2 linked regions of the Gottschalkia purinilytica genome follow. The protein of the gene in region 1 interacts with the protein of each later gene in a pairwise test. Links are inferred from orthologs where the notes say so. Each region holds a gene or a part of one and is shown on either strand. Other genes may lie near its edges. The genes, in order: rpe and eno.

Region 1 (3,166 bases):
AGATTTCATTATGGGAGTCTATTATCCTTGCTTTAATATTTTTATTCAATAAATCGTATAATAGCATTATATTAGCTAAAGTGTGATCTAATCTTGTTCCTGTTACTCCTAATAAACTTATTTCCGTTGCACCTTTCTCAATCGCATAATCTATAGCTAATTCAGTATCTGTTTTATCTTTTTCACTTGGAAATTTATGAAAAACCACTTCTTTTTTCTTATAATAATTTAAAACTTTATCCCCAATAGAATCTAGATCTCCTACTATAATGTCTGGAAGTATGTTTTGCTTGTACAAATGTCTAGCTCCACCATCTGCACATATAAGCAAATCATGTTTTTCTAGTATATCTGATATACATATATCTTCTAGATTTCCATTTGAAACTATTAGTATTTTCAAAGTCTCACTCTTTTCTTTATTTAATGTTAGCTTGAAAGTAATCTTCTAAGAGGTCTCCAAATAAGAGTTAATATTAAAATTGACATAATAAGTTCAATTCCTAAATATGTTCCATTGTAGATTATAGAATATTTCCATACACCTAAATCTTTTGCATTTGCTTCAAAAAATATAACTCCTGATAATACATGGCAAATAAATCTTCCTAAAATACCTAAAAATACACCTACAATAATAACCACATATTCAAAGGCTGTATCTTTTTTATTTTTCGTAGCTATTATATTTTTAGCAATTCCAGCTAACCCTAAAAAAGAAAAAGCAACTAAATAGTCTAATATATATTGTATAGGATGTACTATATATGGATCAAATGACTGCACTAGTCCATAAACTAATCCTGTAAATATACCTCTTAAAACTCCCCATCTTAAAGCTATAAAAATAATTGGTATCATACTTCCAGCTGTTACTGATCCACCATTAGGTGCCTGATAAATTTTTACCATACTTAATATAGTTGCAAGTGCCACCATTACACCTGCTTCTACTAGAAATTTAATATTAGTTGATTTATTAGTTTCACTAGTTTTGATATTCATAAAAATACCTCCCTTAATAAATTTAATTTGGGAGGCTAATTGCATGAAAATATTACACTTCCCTCCGCTAGTACTAACTAGATCAGGTTATAGGGTCGAAATTTAAGTAATTTCCTCTCAGCAGATTAGCTCCCCTAGTGAATTTTTAATTTATATTAATTTGTAATAATTTTATATACTCTTAAACTTTTTAGTAGTATCTATAATATTATCTGTACCAAATATTGCTGAACCTGCTACAAAAACATTTGCTCCACAATCTATTACTTCTTTTATATTGTCTAACTTGATTCCACCATCAACTTGAATATCTATATCAAGCTTTTTAGAATCAATCCATTTTCTTAACTCTTTTATTTTTTCTTTCATTTGAGGAATAAATGATTGTCCTCCAAAACCAGGATTAACAGTCATTATTAATACCATATCTAAATCATCAATTACATGTTTTATAGTTTCTAATGGTGTAGATGGATTTAAAGCAACTGATGCTTTTATGCCATAGCTTTTTATTTGCTGTATTGTACGATGTAAATGTAGAGTTGATTCTTGATGTACAGTAATTATATCTGCTCCTGCATCTACAAATTCTTTTATATATCTCTCTGGTCTATCTATCATTAAATGTACATCAAAAGGTAAGTCCGTAACTCTTCTAATATTTTTTATAACAGGAGGTCCAAAAGTTATATTTGGAACAAACTGCCCATCCATTACATCTAAATGTACTAAATCTGCTCCACCTTTATCTATTTTTTGTATCTGTTCTTCTAAATTGCTAAAATCTGCTGATAAAATTGATGGTGCTATTTTTATCATTACTAATACCTCCTATTGTCCATGGTTTCTTTTAAAAAGAGTAAATAATTATTGTATCTAGATCTACTAATTTCTCCATTTTCTACTGATTCTTTTACCGCACATTGAGGTTCTTTGTCATGTTTACATCCTGTAAATTTACATAAATGACTTTTTTCATATATATCATTAAAATATATTTGCAAATTTTCTTCGTCTAAAAAATCAATATCTAAAGAGCTAAAGCCAGGAGTATCTAATACCCATCCGCCCATTTCTAACTCTATTAATTCAACGTGCCTTGTAGTATGCTTTCCTCTACTAGTTTTTTGACTGATTTCTCCAGTCTTTAATTGTAAGTTAGATTGTATATTATTGAGCAATGTAGATTTACCAACTCCTGAAGGTCCTGCAAATACACTTATCTTATCCTTAAGAGTCTCTCTTAGTTCATCTATACCTTTATTTTCTTTACAACTGGTTGTAATTACTTTATACCCAGCTTTTGTGTAATCCTCAATAAGATGCTTAACCTCTTCATTTACTAAGTCTATTTTATTAAAGCATATTACAACATCTAACCCTTGATAAGATGCTAGAAGTAGGAATCTATCTAATAACCATAAATTAGGATCTGGATTTTTAACTGCAAAAACAATTATAGCTTGATTTACATTTGAAACTGGTGGTCTGATAAGTTCAGTTTTTCTTTCAAATATTTTTTCCACATAGCCAGTTTTATCATTTTCATTAGCTCTTATTAAAACTCTATCACCTACTAAAGGTTTGGTTTTTTCTTTACGAAAAACTCCTCTCGCTCTACACTCATATAAATCATCTTTTACTTTTACGTAGTAAAATCCACCTATCCCCTTAATAATTGTTCCTTCTAGCATTATTAATCCTCCTAAAATTACTTATACATCAAATTTATGAGATTTTTTTAATTTTTATATTAATTCAGTTTAGTATACTATATATTTTAGTTTTCAGGTGTTACGCTAGGAGGATTTGTTCCTTGATTTCCTCCCGGATTTGTTCCTTGATTCCCTCCCGGGTTTGTTCCTTGATTTCCTCCTGGATTCGTTCCTTGATTTCCTCCTGGATTTCCTCCTGGATTTGTTCCTTGGTTTCCTCCTGAATTGTTATTTTGATTATTACCAGAATTAGAATTAGATCCATTATTATTTTGATTATTACCATTATTCGTATTATTGTTATTATGATTATTATTCTGATTATTGTTTTGGTTATTGTTCTGATTATTATTTACATTATTATTTGAGTTGTTATCATTTCTATCATTACTGTTATCATTATTTTTGTCATTATTTGAATCTTTGTTTGAGTTCTTATTGTAATT
Region 2 (3,236 bases), on another replicon or contig:
ATTTGCTTAACCATGTCTGGATACTGAGTACTTAATACTATTGATACTCTTCCTCCATGTGAATGACCTATTAATATTACTTCATCCATACCCATTATATCTATGAATTTCTTAACCATGTCAGCATACTCATATACACCCCAAACATCCTTAGGCTCCTCGCTTTCTCCACATCCTGGAAAGTCAAGAGTATATACCTTGAATTTGTCTTTTAGGTGATTGTGTATAGGTAGCATAGTGCCTATATTTGCTGCCCAACCGTGAAGTAGCAAAACGTTTTTTCCTTCCCCTTCACATATATAATTTATTTCAACTCCATCTATATTGACCTTCATACTCAACCCATCCTTACATATTAATTCTTTTATTTATAAGCTATATCCACTGTAATATATTTATAATTTTATTCATTCACTTATATGATTATAGCAAAAGTTTTGGATTTATACCATACTATTTAAATACCTTAAAGTGCTTATTTGGTTTTGTATGCAAGTAAAATGCCGAAATGTTTAATTTTCTTTATTATTAAATTAAATAGTAATCTATGTCATTTATAACCCTTAATTTCATATTTATAATTTAATTACTAATTCGTTAAAAGAGATTTAAACCTTATAAAACTAAATAAAAATCTACATAATAAAAGCGATTCACTGTATTGAACCGCTTACTCTTATATATTTTTATATCATTATTTTCACTTAACTACATATCATTACTTTCAATATAAAAATTTTATTTTGTTAATACTGCCAATGCAATTGAAGAAATAAATAATATTGCAGCTGATATAACAGTTAACTTATCAAGTAACGCTTCATAGCTTTTTCCTTTACTTCTTCCCCAACTACTTTCAGCTGCTCCACCACCTAGAGTACCTGATAAACCTGGATCTTTTTCATTTTGTAATAAAACACTAATTATAAGAATAACACTTGCTACTAATATAAGTATAGTAAATAGTGTAGACATAGTTCCACCTCCCATCCTCTAATGAACAAAATCATTTTATCACAGACATTGGATAAAATCAATATGTAGACTATAATATGGTATATAGTTTTAAGTTTAATTAAATGCTGAGTAATGTAGTTCTAACTCTTTATTACTCAGCATTTATATTTTAATCTTATCTATTTACATTGTAGAAAACTTTTAATCCATTATATTGACTAGATTCTCCTAATACGTCCTCTATTCTTAATAATTGATTATATTTAGCAACTCTATCTGTTCTTGAAGGTGCTCCTGTTTTTATTTGACCCGCATTTACTGCAACTGCTAAATCAGCTATTGTAGCGTCTTCAGTTTCTCCTGATCTATGAGATATTACAGCAGTATATCCTGCTCTTTTAGCCATTTCTATAGCATCTAAAGTTTCAGTTATAGTTCCTATTTGATTTAACTTAATAAGTATAGAGTTAGCTACGCCTTCTTTTATACCTTTTTCTAGGCGTTTTGTATTTGTAACGAATAAATCGTCTCCTACTAATTGTACTTTATCTCCTATAGCTTCAGTTAATAACTTCCATCCTTCCCAATCTTCCTCATCTAAACCATCTTCTATTGAGATTATAGGATATTTTTCTACTAATTCACTATAAAATTCTACAAATTCTTTAGAAGTTAATTCTTTACCTTCTCCTTCAAGCTTATAAACTTTTGATTCCTTATCATATAGTTCTGTAGCCGCTATGTCTAATGCTAATAATATATCTTTTCCTTCTTCATATCCAGCTTGTCTTATAGCTTCAACTATTGTTGCTAATGCTTCTTCATTAGATTTTAAGTTTGGAGCAAATCCTCCTTCATCACCTACAGCAGTATTTAATCCCTTAGATTTTAACACTTTTTTAAGACTATGGAATACCTCTGCTCCCATTCTTAAAGCTTGGCTAAAGCTTGAAGCTCCTACAGGCATAACCATAAATTCTTGAATGTCTACATTATTATCAGCATGCTCTCCACCATTTAATATATTCATCATAGGAACTGGTAAAGACTTACCATTAACTCCTCCTAAATATTGATATAATGGAAGACCTAATAAATCAGCACCTGCTTTAGCAGCAGCCATTGAAACTCCAAGTATTGCATTAGCCCCTAATTTTCCTTTATTTTCAGTTCCATCTAATTCTATCATAGTTTTATCTAAAAGAACTTGATCCAATACATCCATTCCTATAAGCTTTGGTGCTATTATATCATTTACATTTTCTACAGCTTTTGTTACACCTTTACCTAAGTATCTATCATTCTCTCCATCTCTTAATTCAACTGCCTCAAAAGCTCCTGTTGAAGCTCCTGAAGGTACAGCAGCTCTACCATGAGCTCCACTTTCTGTCCATACTTCTACTTCTACTGTTGGATTACCTCTTGAATCAAGAATTTCTCTAGCATATATATCTGTAATTACTGACATGTTTTTACCTCCTAGTATATATAAGTCTTTATCTTATTTTTTTATAATTAGTGACGTTCCTGTCATTTCCTTGGGAATATTTACTCTCATCATATCTAATAGTGTAGGAGCTATATCAGCTAAAATTCCTTCATTTAACTTTACATCGCCCTCTCCTACAACTATACAAGGAACTTTGTTAGTAGTATGAGCTGTTACTTTTTTACCAGTCTCTTTATCTAACATTTCTTCTGCATTTCCATGGTCTGCAGTTATTAGAACTTTTCCATTAACATTTACAATTTCTTTCACAATTTCTCCTAGACATGAATCTACTGTTTCTATTGCTTCAATAGAAGCCTCTATTATACCTGTATGTCCAACCATATCTGGATTAGCAAAGTTCAGTACTATAAAGTCATACTCTTTACTTTTAATCCTCTTTATAACTTCATCTTTTACTTCTACAGCACTCATTTCTGGCTTTAAGTCATATGTTGCTACTTTAGGTGACTGTATAAGAACTCTATCTTCTCCTTCATTTGGCTTTTCTACTCCTCCATTAAAGAAGAATGTAACATGAGCATACTTCTCTGTTTCTGCTATTCTTAGTTGTTTCAGTCCAAGAGAACTTACATATTCTCCCAAAGTATTTTTATATGACTGAGGTTTATATACTACATTTACATTTTCGATAGTTTTATCATATTGAGTCATGCATACAAAGAAAGTATCAACTTTTTTCTTTCTTTCAAATCCTTCAAATTCTTTATCTACAAGAGCCCTAGTAATTTGTCTTGCCCTATCTGGTCTAAAATTGAAAAATATTATT

The links.
Region 2: the proteins of rpe (region 1) and eno interact in binary tests that used the Escherichia coli proteins (3 or more experiments, as listed by UniProt). The link is inferred for Gottschalkia purinilytica from one-to-one orthologs.

The regions. Positions count from the first base shown.
Region 1 is NZ_LGSS01000005.1:55,531-58,696, reverse strand. Bases 1-2,822 are described here. They hold rpe (ribulose-phosphate 3-epimerase), read right to left. Parts: upstream 1,825-2,822; coding sequence 1,177-1,824; downstream 1-1,176. Other genes in these bases: pknB (Stk1 family PASTA domain-containing Ser/Thr kinase), read right to left, coding at 2,786-2,822; rsgA (ribosome small subunit-dependent GTPase A), read right to left, coding at 1,827-2,699; thiT (energy-coupled thiamine transporter ThiT), read right to left, coding at 430-1,005; CLPU_RS06500 (thiamine diphosphokinase), read right to left, coding at 1-403. Also shown: more of pknB, read right to left, coding at 2,823-3,166. UniProt on the Escherichia coli protein: Catalyzes the reversible epimerization of D-ribulose 5-phosphate to D-xylulose 5-phosphate.
Region 2 is NZ_LGSS01000001.1:277,209-280,444, forward strand. What follows is about bases 280-3,171. They hold eno (phosphopyruvate hydratase), read right to left. Parts: upstream 2,426-3,171; coding sequence 1,133-2,425; downstream 280-1,132. Other genes in these bases: CLPU_RS01365 (alpha/beta fold hydrolase), read right to left, coding at 280-335; secG (preprotein translocase subunit SecG), read right to left, coding at 739-975; gpmI (2,3-bisphosphoglycerate-independent phosphoglycerate mutase), read right to left, coding at 2,459-3,171. Also shown: more of CLPU_RS01365, read right to left, coding at 1-279; more of gpmI, read right to left, coding at 3,172-3,236. UniProt on the Escherichia coli protein: Catalyzes the reversible conversion of 2-phosphoglycerate (2-PG) into phosphoenolpyruvate (PEP). It is essential for the degradation of carbohydrates via glycolysis.